One region of the Peribacillus frigoritolerans genome, then DNA from elsewhere that is predicted to be linked to it. Evidence: a T-box and tRNA genes for the amino acid it is inferred to sense, from the RefSeq annotation. Region 1 holds a T-box; the other holds one or more tRNA genes.
What was found. The T-box of region 1 lies ahead of pheS (phenylalanine--tRNA ligase subunit alpha). A T-box ahead of a tRNA ligase gene usually reads a tRNA of that ligase, here a tRNA-Phe.

Region 1 (6,976 bases):
ACGAACCACAAACGCGAAACGGATGTTCATACAATGACGAATGTTCCTAACGACGAATCGTTTATGGACAAGGTGGCACGTTTCTTCATGCCGGAAGATACGGCAGACCTTTCAACAAGATTGGCGAATGCAGGCCTTTCGAATAGTGAGGCGGCTGAACATGTCTTTGATGTAGAAAATGGAAAAGTCCTGGTTCTGGTTGAAGAAGGTGAAGGCCATCTTGGAACGGCAAGAGATAAATTCACGACCGGAACAATGGACACTGCCGGTACAAGGCTTGATACTAACTCCACCAACCCACTATATAATGGCACGGAAAAAACCGATGCTTTAAATAAAGAAGATGTTTATGGAGTCAACGGACAAGGCCGTGAATTGCCAGAAGATGAAAGGACACTTACACTTCGGGAAGAACAGCTGAACATTGACAAAGAAAGAGTTCAGACAGGAGAAGTCGTCATTAATAAAGAAGTCAATGAACAGCATAAAACGATCAATGTCCCTGTTGAACACGAAGAAGTGACAGTTGAGCATAGATCGGTTTCAGGACGTGAAGCGAATCGGGAAACCGGAACCATTGAAGATGGGGAAACATTACGAATCCCGGTTGTTGAAGAAAAACTGGAAGTTTCGAAAAAACCGGTTGTCACCGATGAAATTGTCATCAAGAAACATGCTGTACAAGAAACGGAACAAGTTCAGGATACTCTTAAAAAGGAAGATATCCAGCTTGATAGTACAGATGAATCGATCGTGAATGAGAAAAAGGCAACTGAACGTAGAACCGACCGCTTCTAAGCGTGAAGGAAATGGCCTGCAGTTTTAAAAACTGCAGGTTTCCTTTTGGTTTTTAAAGGCTGATTAAAGGTTCGAGCTTAGGGAAGGCAAACCTTTTTGTTTAATTGGCACCCATCAGGGTATAAATACACATAAGAAGAAATATCGGAAAAATGAGGAGGAATATGCATGGGAAAAACGTTATATGGTGTTTTTAATACGGAAAGAGAAATGATCCAGGCTATACAATCCCTCAAGGAAAAGGGGGTTCATGAAGGGGAAATAACGGTAATGGCTGATAAGAAAGAAGATTTGGATTTCGTTAATGAAAAGCATGATCCGGATGTCGAAGTCGTTACTAACTCTAACGAGGAATCCTTCATTGATAAAATGAAACACTTTTTCCTGAACGAGGGTTCTGAAGATATAAGGAACCGTCTAGGTGAGTTAGGGCTTGCCGATAGTGAAGCAACCGCTTATATAAATGAAGTGGAGGCCGGAAAATTCCTCATTCTTATAGATGAATCGGAAACCGTAACAGCACGAGAGAACATAACTTCCAATCGCATCGAGGATACGGGCGCACCTGCAGAGAATCCGCTTAAAACAGGGGTGGTGAACAATCCGGACCCGAACCTTTTTCCGGAAACAACCGCGAATGCCTATCAAACAAGGGAAATGGAAGCACAGCCAGGAAGAAGCGAAGAGCTTCACGGAAATTCCGCCAATATCTATGAAAATGAAGAGCTGGATATGAAGCGAGCTCAAGAAAGGGAAATCTGGGGGAATTCCACAGAAAAATTCAAGAAGCAAAAACCAGGGATTCAGGAAGGGACACTGGCTAGCGACCCTCATGCAGACCCGTTTTCTGCCGATACTGACAAAGCCCTTGATGCTCAAGGATCACTGGATCGGACCCTGAGCCCGACAGCCAGCGGACAGCAAGAGGAAGGCTTACAAGATGAATACATCAAAAATCGAATCAATACCGACAATCTGTAATACGCAACAAGAACAGCCTGCATAAGGCTGTTTTTGTTTGTTTTTTTACTGTAGTCGTTATTGGATTGAAGAAATGTGCGACCCTCCTGACGAATTACTGGCTAGCCGAGCCACCGCAGCCGCTTGCTTTGATGTGGCTTGGCAGACAGTCGGCGGAAAGGGGGCGGATTCTGAAATCAACTGCAGCGTTTTTTAATAAAACTGCAGGCAAACTCGATTTTCTTAGAGTTAGCTACAGGCTGTTATTTTTATAAAAACCCTTTAGGCAGAGGGTTCCCTTGTTCGTCTCCATAGACTATTTGCTTGTTTATTGATAAAGCTGCAAGGTATAATGACAAAGGAATTTTATTTTAAGTAAAGTAACAAGGAGGGGGAGAAACATGGAAAAAAACGTATATGGTGTTTTTGACTCTAATCCGGAACTACTTGCTGCAATTTCAGACTTAAAAGCAAAAGGCGTATCTGGCACCCAAATGACAGTGGCAGCTGATATAAAAAATCATGTGCAGCTTGGAAATGAACATACGGATATATTGATCATCGCCAATCAGGATAAGGAGGACACTCTTTTTTTAAAAATCTTCCACTACTTCACAGATGAAGGATCTGGAGATTTACGCAGCTTTTTCACGAAATATGGCTACTCTTATGATGAGACAAAAGCGATGCTTGAAGAAGTGGGCTCTAAAAAATTCATCTTGCTGCTTGATGAAGAAGTCTCCATCGAAGAACTTAAGGCTGGCGAAGCGAAATTAAAAAAATAACAGCCTCTGAAGGCTGTTATTTTTTTAATCCTGATTCAAGGGCAGTAATCATTTCCTGTTTTTCCTGCTCGGATGAATTTTGCCAGATGACCTCGAATAATACTCCCAATCCAGGAAGCATTTTTTCTTCGCCATTTTGTATGGCATCGACAATCGTGTCTTCCAGCTGCTCTTGCGAATTTCCAGATACATTTTGGATGATCGCATTACGTAAGTTTAAATTCATAATTATTCCTCCTCTAACACATAATGACTGACATTAATAGCATTTCACAAACTCGCATGCAATATGTATGTGAATTGCGTTATAATAGGAAAATCAGTGTGAAGTTAAAGGAGCGTTTACCCTTGAAATATATAGAATCCGTAAAAAACCCGCAAGTTAAGCAATGGAAAAAACTTTTGACCAAAAAAGAACGCGATAAAACAGGTAAATATTTAATCGAGGGTTTTCACCTAGTTGAAGAAGCCTTAAAAGAAGAAATCGTCTTGGAAGTGATCATAAATGAAGAAACTGAAATGCCTGCCCATTTTAAGGTGGAAGGCACAGAACTCATTTATGTGAAAAATGATATTATGAAGGCGATATGCGATACCGAAGCCCCGCAGGGAATTGCTGCGGTTTGTGAGCAGAAATCAACGAGCATGGCGTCCATCAATCCGGATAAGCTATTGTTGATCGATGCCGTTCAAGATCCGGGTAATATTGGAACGATGATCAGGACAGCGGATGCAGCTGGAATCGATGCGGTGATACTTGGCGAAGGGTGTGCTGATTTGTATAATCCTAAAGTGGTCCGTTCGACGCAAGGAAGCCTCTTTCATATGCCTGTCATTAAAGGGAACCTTTCCGAAATCATCGATGAGCTGAAGCAAAGCGGCACACCGGTTTATGGCACGGCATTAGAAGGCGCATCGCCATTTGAGGAAGTGGAAAAGTCTTCCCGGTTTGCCCTGCTGGTCGGTAATGAAGGCCAAGGAGTATCGAAGGAATTACTGGAGAAAACGACTAAAAACCTCTATATTCCCATCTACGGAAAAAGCGAATCATTGAATGTGGGTATCGCTGCCGGGATTTTAATGTACCATTTACGAAAATCGATTTGAAACGGCCGAAGAATTATAATATAATAAAACAGAATTTTATAATGAAAACAACGATGACAAAGAGTAGTAGCTTTAGTTAACCATATCCAGGGAGAAAATGCCTTGACTGAAAGCATTTTTATGGCATTGCTTAAGTGAATTCACCTTTCGAGTTGGCATTGGGAAGACAGATTGTCCGAAAAATGTTCCGGTGAAGAGCCGTTATTTTTAATGAAGTGAGTGCAGAAGCTTTTTTGTTTGTGCACTAATAAGGGTGGTACCGCGATACATAAACCTCGTCCCTTTAGGGATCGGGGTTTTTTTGTGTTCATTTTTACAAAAGGAAAATAAAGGAGGAAGACATGATGCAGGAACGTTTACTAGAACTGCAGGAAGAAGCGTTGCAAAAAGTTGCCGCCGCTTCCGAATTAAAAGAACTGAATGAAGTCCGTGTTGCTTATTTAGGGAAAAAAGGGCCAATCACTGAGGTATTGCGCGGCATGGGTAAATTATCTGCCGAAGAACGCCCGAAAATCGGGGCACTAGCCAATGATGTACGGGAAGCAATCGCAACAAAGATCGAGGAGAAACAAAAAGCGCTTGAAACTGCGGCAGTCAATGCCAAGCTAGCAACTGAAACGATTGACGTCACACTTCCAGGACGTCCGGTAAACAAGGGGAATCTACACCCATTAACACGTGTCGTGGAAGAAATCGAAGACTTATTCATCGGGATGGGTTATACCGTTGCGGAAGGTCCTGAAGTCGAAAGCGACTACTACAACTTCGAGGCACTTAACTTGCCAAAAAGCCATCCGGCACGTGATATGCAGGATTCCTTCTACATCACGGATGAAATCCTTATGCGTACGCACACTTCACCTGTTCAAGCCAGAACGATGGAAAAACATAAAGGTCAAGGTCCTGTTAAAATCATTTGCCCAGGAAAAGTTTATCGCCGTGATAACGATGATGCGACACACTCCCACCAATTCCAGCAAATTGAAGGCTTGGTCATCGATGAGAACATCAGCATGAGCGACCTGAAAGGAACGCTAGACGTATTTGCGAAAAAAGTATTCGGGCAAGACCGTGAAATCCGTCTTCGTCCAAGTTTCTTCCCATTTACGGAGCCTTCCGTCGAAGTGGATATTTCTTGTAAAATCTGCGGCGGTAAAGGCTGCAGCGTATGTAAACAAACAGGCTGGATCGAAGTGCTTGGCGGCGGGATCGTTCATCCGAACGTCCTTGAAATGGCTGGCTTCGATTCCAAGAAATACTCTGGATTCGCATTTGGAATCGGCGTGGAACGGATTGCCATGTTGAAGTACGGTGTGGACGATATCCGTCATTTCTATACGAATGATGTTCGATTCTTAAAACAATTCAACCATCACGAAGCATAAATTTTTATTTTAAAAAGGAGGACCTACCATGTTTGTTTCATATAAATGGTTACAAGATTATGTTGACCTTTCAGGCATCAATGCGACGGAGCTAGCTGACAAAATCACGAAAAGCGGCATTGAAGTTGAAGGGGTGGAAAAGAAAAGTGAAGGGCTAAAAGGGGTCGTCATCGGGCATGTCATAGAACGTGAACAACATCCAAATGCGGATAAATTGAATAAATGCCAAGTTGATATCGGGGCCGAAAATCCCGTTCAGATCATTTGTGGAGCACCGAATGTAGATAAAGGCCAAAAAGTCGCAGTCGCTACTGTTGGCGCAGTCCTTCCAGGTAATTTCAAAATCAAGAAAGCGAAACTTCGCGGAGAGGAATCGCACGGGATGATTTGCTCGCTTCAAGAATTGGGCTTCGAATCCAAGCTTGTTTCCAAGGATTATGCGACAGGTATCTTCGTCTTCCCTAATGATGTGGAAGTAGGGAAAGATGCATTGGAGGAACTTGGTTTAAGTGATGAAGTGCTGGAACTTGGGCTGACTCCAAACCGCTCCGACGCATTGAGTATGCTTGGTGTTGCATACGAAGTGGGAGCCATTCTAGGCCGGGAAGTGAAATGGCCGGTAGTCGAGAAAGAAGAGGCTGCTGAAAAAGCAACTGATTATATCAGTGTCAAAGTGGAAGCGAAAGAAGATAACCCGATATACATTGCTAAAATCATCAAAGATGTTAAGATTGGACCCTCACCGCTTTGGATGCAAACTAGGTTGATGTCTGCAGGTATCCGACCTCATAATAATGTGGTGGATATCACGAACTACATTTTACTTGAATACGGCCAACCTCTCCATGCCTTTGATTATGACCGCTTTGGTTCAAAGGAAATCGTCATCCGCAGAGCGAAGGATGCTGAAAAAATCGTAACATTGGATGAAGCGGAACGCACTTTGACACCTGACCATTTAGTGATCACAAATGGCAGCGAGCCTGTTGCGATTGCTGGTGTGATGGGCGGAGCGGATTCCGAAGTGAAAAATGATACGACGAACATCATTATTGAAAGTGCATATTTTGCAGGTACAGTAGTTCGCAAAGCTTCAAAGGACCATGGATTACGTAGTGAAGCCAGTGCCCGCTTTGAAAAAGGCGTCGACCCGGCCCGTGTTCGTGAAGCTGGAGAACGTGCAGCACAATTGATTGCACAATATGCAGGCGGAACAGTCTTACAAGGAGCAGCAGAAGTTGACGAATTGACAATGGAACCTGCGGTCATTAACATCACTCTTGAAAAAATCAACACCCTTCTTGGCACAAGCATGACCGTATCAGTTGTGGAGTCAATCTTCAAACGTCTGCAATTCGGAGTGGAACTTGACAATGAAACATTCACGATCACAGTGCCGACGCGCCGTGGCGATATTACGATTGAAGCTGATTTAGTCGAAGAGGCTGCACGTTTATATGGATATGATAACATTCCCGCTACACTGCCAATCGGTTCTGCTACCCCAGGCCAATTGACTGACTATCAAATTAAACGGCGGAAGGCACGCCGTACACTTGAAGGCGCAGGCCTTTATCAAGCGGTGACCTATTCACTGACAAGCCAGGAAAAAGCGTCACAATTCGCATTGGAAGCAAGAGAATCCATACGATTAGCAATGCCAATGAGTGAAGAACGGAGCCAGCTGCGTTTAAGCATCGTGCCTCAATTGCTGGAAGTCGTGAAATATAACAATGCTCGCCAAATTGATTCACTGGCACTGTATGAAATCGGTTCGGTATTCTTTAAGCGTGACGAACAAGAACTGCCTGAAGAAAAAGAACATATTGCTGGAGCAATCACAGGCCTATGGGAGTCACATTTATGGCAAGGTGAAAAGAAACCAGTGGATTTCTTTGTAGCCAAAGGCGTGATCGAAGCATTATTCGACACACTTGGATT
Region 2 (6,976 bases), 940 kb from region 1:
TGAAGTTCAGGTAACACTGAATGGAGGCCCGAACCCACGCACGTTGAAAAGTGCGGGGATGAGGTGTGGGTAGCGGAGAAATTCCAATCGAACCTGGAGATAGCTGGTTCTCTCCGAAATAGCTTTAGGGCTAGCCTCAAGATGAGAGTATTGGAGGTAGAGCACTGATTGGACTAGGGGCCCCCAACGGGTTACCGAATTCAGTCAAACTCCGAATGCCAAATACTTATTCTTGGGAGTCAGACTGCGAGTGATAAGATCCGTAGTCGAAAGGGAAACAGCCCAGACCACCAGCTAAGGTCCCAAAGTATACGTTAAGTGGAAAAGGATGTGGAGTTGCTTAGACAACCAGGATGTTGGCTTAGAAGCAGCCACCATTTAAAGAGTGCGTAATAGCTCACTGGTCGAGTGACTCCGCGCCGAAAATGTACCGGGGCTAAACGTATCACCGAAGCTGTGGATTGACACCGTATGGTGTCGATGGTAGGAGAGCGTTCTAAGGGCGTTGAAGTCAGACCGGAAGGACTGGTGGAGCGCTTAGAAGTGAGAATGCCGGTATGAGTAGCGAAAGAAGGGTGAGAATCCCTTCCACCGAATGCCTAAGGTTTCCTGAGGAAGGCTCGTCCGCTCAGGGTTAGTCGGGACCTAAGCCGAGGCCGAAAGGCGTAGGCGATGGACAACAGGTTGATATTCCTGTACCACCTATACATCGTTTGAACGATGGGGGGACGCAGAAGGATAGGGTAAGCGCGCTGTTGGATATGCGCGTCCAAGCAGTTAGGCCGGAAACGAGGCAAATCCCGTTTCCATTAAGGCGGAGCTGTGATGGCGAGGGAAATATAGTACCGAAGTTCCTGATTCCACGCTGCCAAGAAAAGCCTCTAGTGAGATGTAAGGTGCCCGTACCGCAAACCGACACAGGTAGGCGAGGAGAGAATCCTAAGGTGTGCGAGAGAACTCTCGTTAAGGAACTCGGCAAAATGACCCCGTAACTTCGGGAGAAGGGGTGCTTTTTAGGGTGAATAGCCCAGAAAAGCCGCAGTGAATAGGCCCAGGCGACTGTTTAGCAAAAACACAGGTCTCTGCGAAGCCGCAAGGCGAAGTATAGGGGCTGACACCTGCCCGGTGCTGGAAGGTTAAGGGGAGAGGTTAGCGCAAGCGAAGCTTTGAACCGAAGCCCCAGTAAACGGCGGCCGTAACTATAACGGTCCTAAGGTAGCGAAATTCCTTGTCGGGTAAGTTCCGACCCGCACGAAAGGTGTAACGATCTGGGCACTGTCTCAACGAGAGACTCGGTGAAATTATAGTACCTGTGAAGATGCAGGTTACCCGCGACAGGACGGAAAGACCCCGTGGAGCTTTACTGCAGCCTGATATTGAATTTTGGTACAGCTTGTACAGGATAGGTAGGAGCCTGAGAAGCCGGAGCGCCAGCTTCGGTGGAGGCGTTGGTGGGATACTACCCTGGCTGTATTGAAATTCTAACCCGCGCCCCTTATCGGGGTGGGAGACAGTGTCAGGTGGGCAGTTTGACTGGGGCGGTCGCCTCCTAAAGAGTAACGGAGGCGCCCAAAGGTTCCCTCAGAATGGTTGGAAATCATTCGTAGAGTGTAAAGGCACAAGGGAGCTTGACTGCGAGACCTACAAGTCGAGCAGGGACGAAAGTCGGGCTTAGTGATCCGGTGGTTCCGCATGGAAGGGCCATCGCTCAACGGATAAAAGCTACCCCGGGGATAACAGGCTTATCTCCCCCAAGAGTCCACATCGACGGGGAGGTTTGGCACCTCGATGTCGGCTCATCGCATCCTGGGGCTGTAGTCGGTCCCAAGGGTTGGGCTGTTCGCCCATTAAAGCGGTACGCGAGCTGGGTTCAGAACGTCGTGAGACAGTTCGGTCCCTATCCGTCGCGGGCGCAGGAAATTTGAGAGGAGCTGTCCTTAGTACGAGAGGACCGGGATGGACGCACCGCTGGTGTACCAGTTGTCTTGCCAAAGGCATAGCTGGGTAGCTACGTGCGGACGGGATAAGTGCTGAAAGCATCTAAGCATGAAGCCCCCCTCAAGATGAGATTTCCCATGGCGCAAGCTAGTAAGATCCCTGAAAGATGATCAGGTTGATAGGTCAGAGGTGGAAGCATGGTGACATGTGGAGCTGACTGATACTAATAGATCGAGGACTTAACCAACGCTTTTTAAAAAATGAAATACCTTCTTATTATCTAGTTTTGAAGGAATGAAAATTTCTTCTTGCATTTTCTCAAAAAGACGTTATAATAATATATGTCTTGAAAAATGTTAACATTGTTTGGTGACGATAGCGAAGAGGTCACACCCGTTCCCATTCCGAACACGGCAGTTAAGCTCTTCAGCGCCGATGGTAGTTGGGGGTTTCCCCCTGTGAGAGTAGGACGTCGCCAAGCAGGTTTTATATGGAGGATTAGCTCAGCTGGGAGAGCATCTGCCTTACAAGCAGAGGGTCGGCGGTTCGATCCCGTCATCCTCCACCATTTTACACCTGCCGGTGTAGCTCAACTGGTAGAGCAACTGACTTGTAATCAGTAGGTTGGGGGTTCAAGTCCTCTTGCCGGCACCATTTTAAGATAGTACAAGCACGAGCCATTAGCTCAGTTGGTAGAGCATCTGACTTTTAATCAGAGGGTCGAAGGTTCGAATCCTTCATGGCTCACCATTTTATATGCGGGTGTGGCGGAATTGGCAGACGCACCAGACTTAGGATCTGGCGCCGCAAGGCGTGGGGGTTCAAGTCCCTTCACCCGCATCTTTCATGCGGAAGTAGTTCAGTGGTAGAATACAACCTTGCCAAGGTTGGGGTCGCGGGTTCGAATCCCGTCTTCCGCTCCACTTTTCGTATGTGCCGGGGTGGCGGAACTGGCAGACGCACAGGACTTAAAATCCTGCGGTAGGTGACTACCGTACCGGTTCGATTCCGGTCCTCGGCACCATCATAATATGCGCCCGTAGCTCAATTGGATAGAGCATCTGACTACGAATCAGAAGGTTGTAGGTTCGACTCCCGCCGGGCGCACCATGTTTTTATTGCGGGAAGTAGCTCAGCTTGGTAGAGCACTTGGTTTGGGACCAAGGGGTCGCAGGTTCGAATCCTGTCTTCCCGACCACGTGATTTTTAATGAATGGGGCCTTAGCTCAGCTGGGAGAGCGCCTGCCTTGCACGCAGGAGGTCAGCGGTTCGATCCCGCTAGGCTCCACCATTTTTCAATCAGATACTTATATTATATTGGCGGTGTAGCTCAGCTGGCTAGAGCGTACGGTTCATACCCGTGAGGTCGGGGGTTCGATCCCCTCCGCCGCTACCAATAAATATAAGGACCTTTAGCTCAGCTGGTTAGAGCAGACGGCTCATAACCGTCCGGTCGTAGGTTCGAGTCCTACAAGGTCCACCATATTCATTTTTTAAAAGCCGTGGAGGTATACCCAAGTTCGGCTGAAGGGATCGGTCTTGAAAACCGACAGGGGAGTCAAATCCCGCGGGGGTTCGAATCCCTCTACCTCCTCCATTTTTTTAAAAGCAGCAAGTTGTTTTTAAACAACCTTACATAGAGGAAGCGAAAAAACGATATACACGAAAACTTGATGCAAATCGTTTCATTATTACCGTCGCGGGGTGGAGCAGTCCGGTAGCTCGTCGGGCTCATAACCCGAAGGTCGCAGGTTCAAATCCTGTCCCCGCAATTATTAGGTCCCGTGGTGTAGCGGTTAACATGCCTGCCTGTCACGCAGGAGATCGCGGGTTCGATTCCCGTCGGGACCGCCATTTTTTAAATTTAATACAAATGTGGCTCAGTAGCTCAGTCGGTAGAGCAAAGGACTGAAAATCCTTGTGTCGGCGGTTCGATTCCGTCCTGAGCCACCATATCTTATTACGGCGGTTGTGGCGAAGTGGTTAACGCACCTGATTGTGGTTCAGGCATTCGTGGGTTCGATTCCCATCAGTCGCCCCATTTCGCGGGTGTAGTTTAGTGGTAAAACCTCAGCCTTCCAAGCTGATGATGAGGGTTCGATTCCCTTCACCCGCTCCAAATATGGGCCTATAGCTCAGCTGGTTAGAGCGCACGCCTGATAAGCGTGAGGTCGATGGTTCGAGTCCATTTAGGCCCACCATATTCATATTGTTCCGCAGTAGCTCAGTGGTAGAGCATTCGGCTGTTAACCGAACGGTCGTAGGTTCGAGTCCTACCTGCGGAGCCATGGGGAAGTACTCAAGAGGCTGAAGAGGCGCCCCTGCTAAGGGTGTAGGTCGCGCGAGCGGCGCGAGGGTTCAAATCCCTCCTTCTCCGCCATTTGGCCCGTTGGTCAAGCGGTTAAGACACCGCCCTTTCACGGCGGTAACACGGGTTCGAATCCCGTACGGGTCATAACAAAAAAGGAAGCATACATTCATGTATGCTTCTTTTTTTCATTTCTTTTCATTGATATAACTATCTTTTTGTTTATAAGGAATGTCTCCAAGCTGGGAATCGATATTTTCTTCTTCTAATGTATCTTCATATTCCTTTTGCTTTTTGTTCGGTATGTCCATTCTATTTTTCCCTTCGATATCATTAGCTGCAAATCCTTCATAGTCTTCTGGAAATCCATCCGTTTCATCTTCGGTTTTATAAAGATCATTATAATTGTCATGATCGCCGGTGTAATCAGATGGCGTTTCGGATGTACCGAATTTGGCGACATCACCAAAGCTATCTTCTTTATCCACTATTTCATTTCCATGACGATTTTCAAAATGATCACCCTTGGATGGAATCAGTATTTCCTCTTCCACTGGTCGCTCTTGTGCAGTAGGCCCTTCTGGGGCATGCTCGACACAGTAGAGGGTGCTTGGGATCGCTTCAAGCCTCTCGATGGGGATTTCCCTATTGCAGGTTTTACAATGGCCATACGAACCTTCTTCCAATGCTTTTAATGCTTCCTCGATTTTCTCCATTTCTGATTGTGCATGCTCATCGAGTGCTTGATTCCGTTCCATCTCGAATAATTCGGTTCCTAGGTCAGCAGGATGATTATCATAAGATGATAATTCCCCTACGGATTCCGTCTGGCTTTTATCCAGAACAGATTGTTCATCATTTTGAATTCTACTACTTAACTCATTTTTTTCTTGAAGCAGTTCCTTTTTTAATTTTTGCGTTTGTTGTTTCGTTGCCATATCCTATTCACTCCTTCTAAAGTCCAAATCTCATTTTATATTGGTAGGATGGTTGTATTATCTATTACCCGAATCGGAGTATAGGAAAACAATATGCAACGGAAGATAGAAAAAGGACTGAGCGGATGAGCTCAGTCCTCGGAGATTAGATAAGATAGCTGATGAATAATCCAATGGCCATGAGTAAACCAAAGAAGGTATTCGTTTGGGCCGTCGCTTTCATTGCCGGGACCATCGTGATCGGCTGCGTTTTGCCTACGAAGCCTTTGATTGCGGCCATGGCCTTCGGGATGCTTAAGAAGGCAAGAAGAATCCAGGCCGTTACGCTTCCGGTAAGAACGAGCCCAACAAGCCATAGATAAGAGAAAGCGAACATGATTGCCATGAATGTCAGGGCGTTTTTCCTGCCCATCACTACAGGCATCGTTTTGCGCCCATGAGCCTTATCCCCATCATGGTCACGTAGGTTATTGGATAAGTTGATAAGCCCGACCAAAATCCCACTTGGAATGGCAATTAAGATGGCTGTTGAAGAAACATCACCGGTTTGAATGAAAAAGGCGATCAAGATTATCAAAAAGCCCATGAATAATCCAGAAAAAAGTTCCCCAAATGGTGTATATGAAATGGGCAGGGGACCGCCTGTATAAAGATAGCCGACAAGCATGCAAACCAGTCCTACTGCAGCAAGCCACCAAGATGATGCGGCACAGATATAGATTCCAATTATCAAGGCGATGGCATACATGCCAAGTGCCAAGCTCATGATTAGTTTGGGGGTCATTCCATGACGGACGATCCCGCCGCCGATGCCTACGGATTCCTCCGTATCCAAGCCTCTCTTGAAATCATAGTATTCATTGAATAAATTTGTTGCAGCTTGAATCAGGATACTGGCAATCATCATGGCAGCGAATAGTAACCAATTCACTCCATCTTCCAAAAGTGCAATCACAGTTCCAAGTAAGACTGGGACAAAAGCTGCGGTTAGTGTATGTGGACGAATTAACTCCCACCAAATCTTCCAGGTCCGTTTAAGGGGAAGTCCGTCGTATTCTGTTTGCATTATTTCTCTCCTCAAAATCATTATTGGTTCTCTCGAAATTATAACAAATATTGAAATGTTGCACAAAAGGTTATCCTAATAAAAGCTGGAAAAATGGGTAAGGGTGATAATTGGAATTCCTGGATGATCCATTTCCAAAATCAAGGGTATTTCTCTACATTCGCTAAGATTCATATAATAAGGAAAAAAGCAGGAAAGAATCGTTCGGTAAAGGGGCGTTTTATTGACATGAGGTTCAAGTGAGGTGTATCTTTAAATAGGTTAAAAAGCTTTTAAAATGTACATTTGGGGGGATTTTTTTGGCTATCTCAGAGGAAACTGAACAGTTTCAGGGACTGGCTTCAGCTATACAAAAGGCGAAGGACTTGAATGATCAAGTTCTATTCAGTCATATTAAGAAGATTAAATGCAACAACCCCCTTTCATTTTATCAAGCTGGAAGAGAACGGTACGCGGGTGAACGCTTTTTCTGGGAGGACCCTGCAAAGGAAATAACCATCACCGGTTTAGGCAATGTTAAGAAACTCAAAGCGGCATCGAATGCCGAACGTTATAGAGAAGTCGAAAAGAGCTGGATCAAACTGCAGAATAATGCTGTCAAAACAGGAGTGACCGATGTAGAAGCGACAGGTCCTTTACTGTTTGGGGGCTTTTCTTTTGATTATGAAACTGACAGTACGCTCCTTTGGAATCAGTTCGGGGACAACCTTTTTTATATACCTGCCT

Region 2: it has a tRNA-Phe gene. The T-box ahead of pheS (phenylalanine--tRNA ligase subunit alpha) is inferred to sense a tRNA for this amino acid. The anticodon was not compared.

Annotation. Positions count from the first base shown of each region.
Region 1 is NZ_CP158190.1:4,011,614-4,018,589, reverse strand. Features, by position in the region: gene ABOA58_RS19675 (YsnF/AvaK domain-containing protein) at 1-798, shown strand, start outside; gene ABOA58_RS19670 (general stress protein) at 967-1,779, shown strand; gene ABOA58_RS19665 (general stress protein) at 2,160-2,543, shown strand; gene sspI (small acid-soluble spore protein SspI) at 2,560-2,769, opposite strand; gene ABOA58_RS19655 (TrmH family RNA methyltransferase) at 2,892-3,650, shown strand; T-box leader at 3,695-3,936, shown strand; gene pheS (phenylalanine--tRNA ligase subunit alpha) at 3,995-5,035, shown strand; gene pheT (phenylalanine--tRNA ligase subunit beta) at 5,064-6,976, shown strand, end outside.
Region 2 is NZ_CP158190.1:4,950,174-4,957,149, reverse strand. Features, by position in the region: rRNA gene ABOA58_RS24550 (23S ribosomal RNA) at 1-2,185, shown strand, start outside; rRNA gene rrf (5S ribosomal RNA) at 2,304-2,419, shown strand; tRNA gene ABOA58_RS24540 (tRNA-Val) at 2,431-2,506, shown strand; tRNA gene ABOA58_RS24535 (tRNA-Thr) at 2,517-2,592, shown strand; tRNA gene ABOA58_RS24530 (tRNA-Lys) at 2,613-2,688, shown strand; tRNA gene ABOA58_RS24525 (tRNA-Leu) at 2,697-2,778, shown strand; tRNA gene ABOA58_RS24520 (tRNA-Gly) at 2,787-2,861, shown strand; tRNA gene ABOA58_RS24515 (tRNA-Leu) at 2,874-2,962, shown strand; tRNA gene ABOA58_RS24510 (tRNA-Arg) at 2,972-3,048, shown strand; tRNA gene ABOA58_RS24505 (tRNA-Pro) at 3,060-3,136, shown strand; tRNA gene ABOA58_RS24500 (tRNA-Ala) at 3,154-3,229, shown strand; tRNA gene ABOA58_RS24495 (tRNA-Met) at 3,258-3,334, shown strand; tRNA gene ABOA58_RS24490 (tRNA-Ile) at 3,345-3,421, shown strand; tRNA gene ABOA58_RS24485 (tRNA-Ser) at 3,443-3,535, shown strand; tRNA gene ABOA58_RS24480 (tRNA-Met) at 3,637-3,710, shown strand; tRNA gene ABOA58_RS24475 (tRNA-Asp) at 3,717-3,792, shown strand; tRNA gene ABOA58_RS24470 (tRNA-Phe) at 3,816-3,891, shown strand; tRNA gene ABOA58_RS24465 (tRNA-His) at 3,904-3,979, shown strand; tRNA gene ABOA58_RS24460 (tRNA-Gly) at 3,984-4,057, shown strand; tRNA gene ABOA58_RS24455 (tRNA-Ile) at 4,063-4,139, shown strand; tRNA gene ABOA58_RS24450 (tRNA-Asn) at 4,152-4,226, shown strand; tRNA gene ABOA58_RS24445 (tRNA-Ser) at 4,228-4,318, shown strand; tRNA gene ABOA58_RS24440 (tRNA-Glu) at 4,322-4,393, shown strand; gene ABOA58_RS24435 (TraR/DksA C4-type zinc finger protein) at 4,435-5,184, opposite strand; gene ABOA58_RS24430 (1,4-dihydroxy-2-naphthoate polyprenyltransferase) at 5,330-6,250, opposite strand; gene ABOA58_RS24425 (isochorismate synthase) at 6,550-6,976, shown strand, end outside.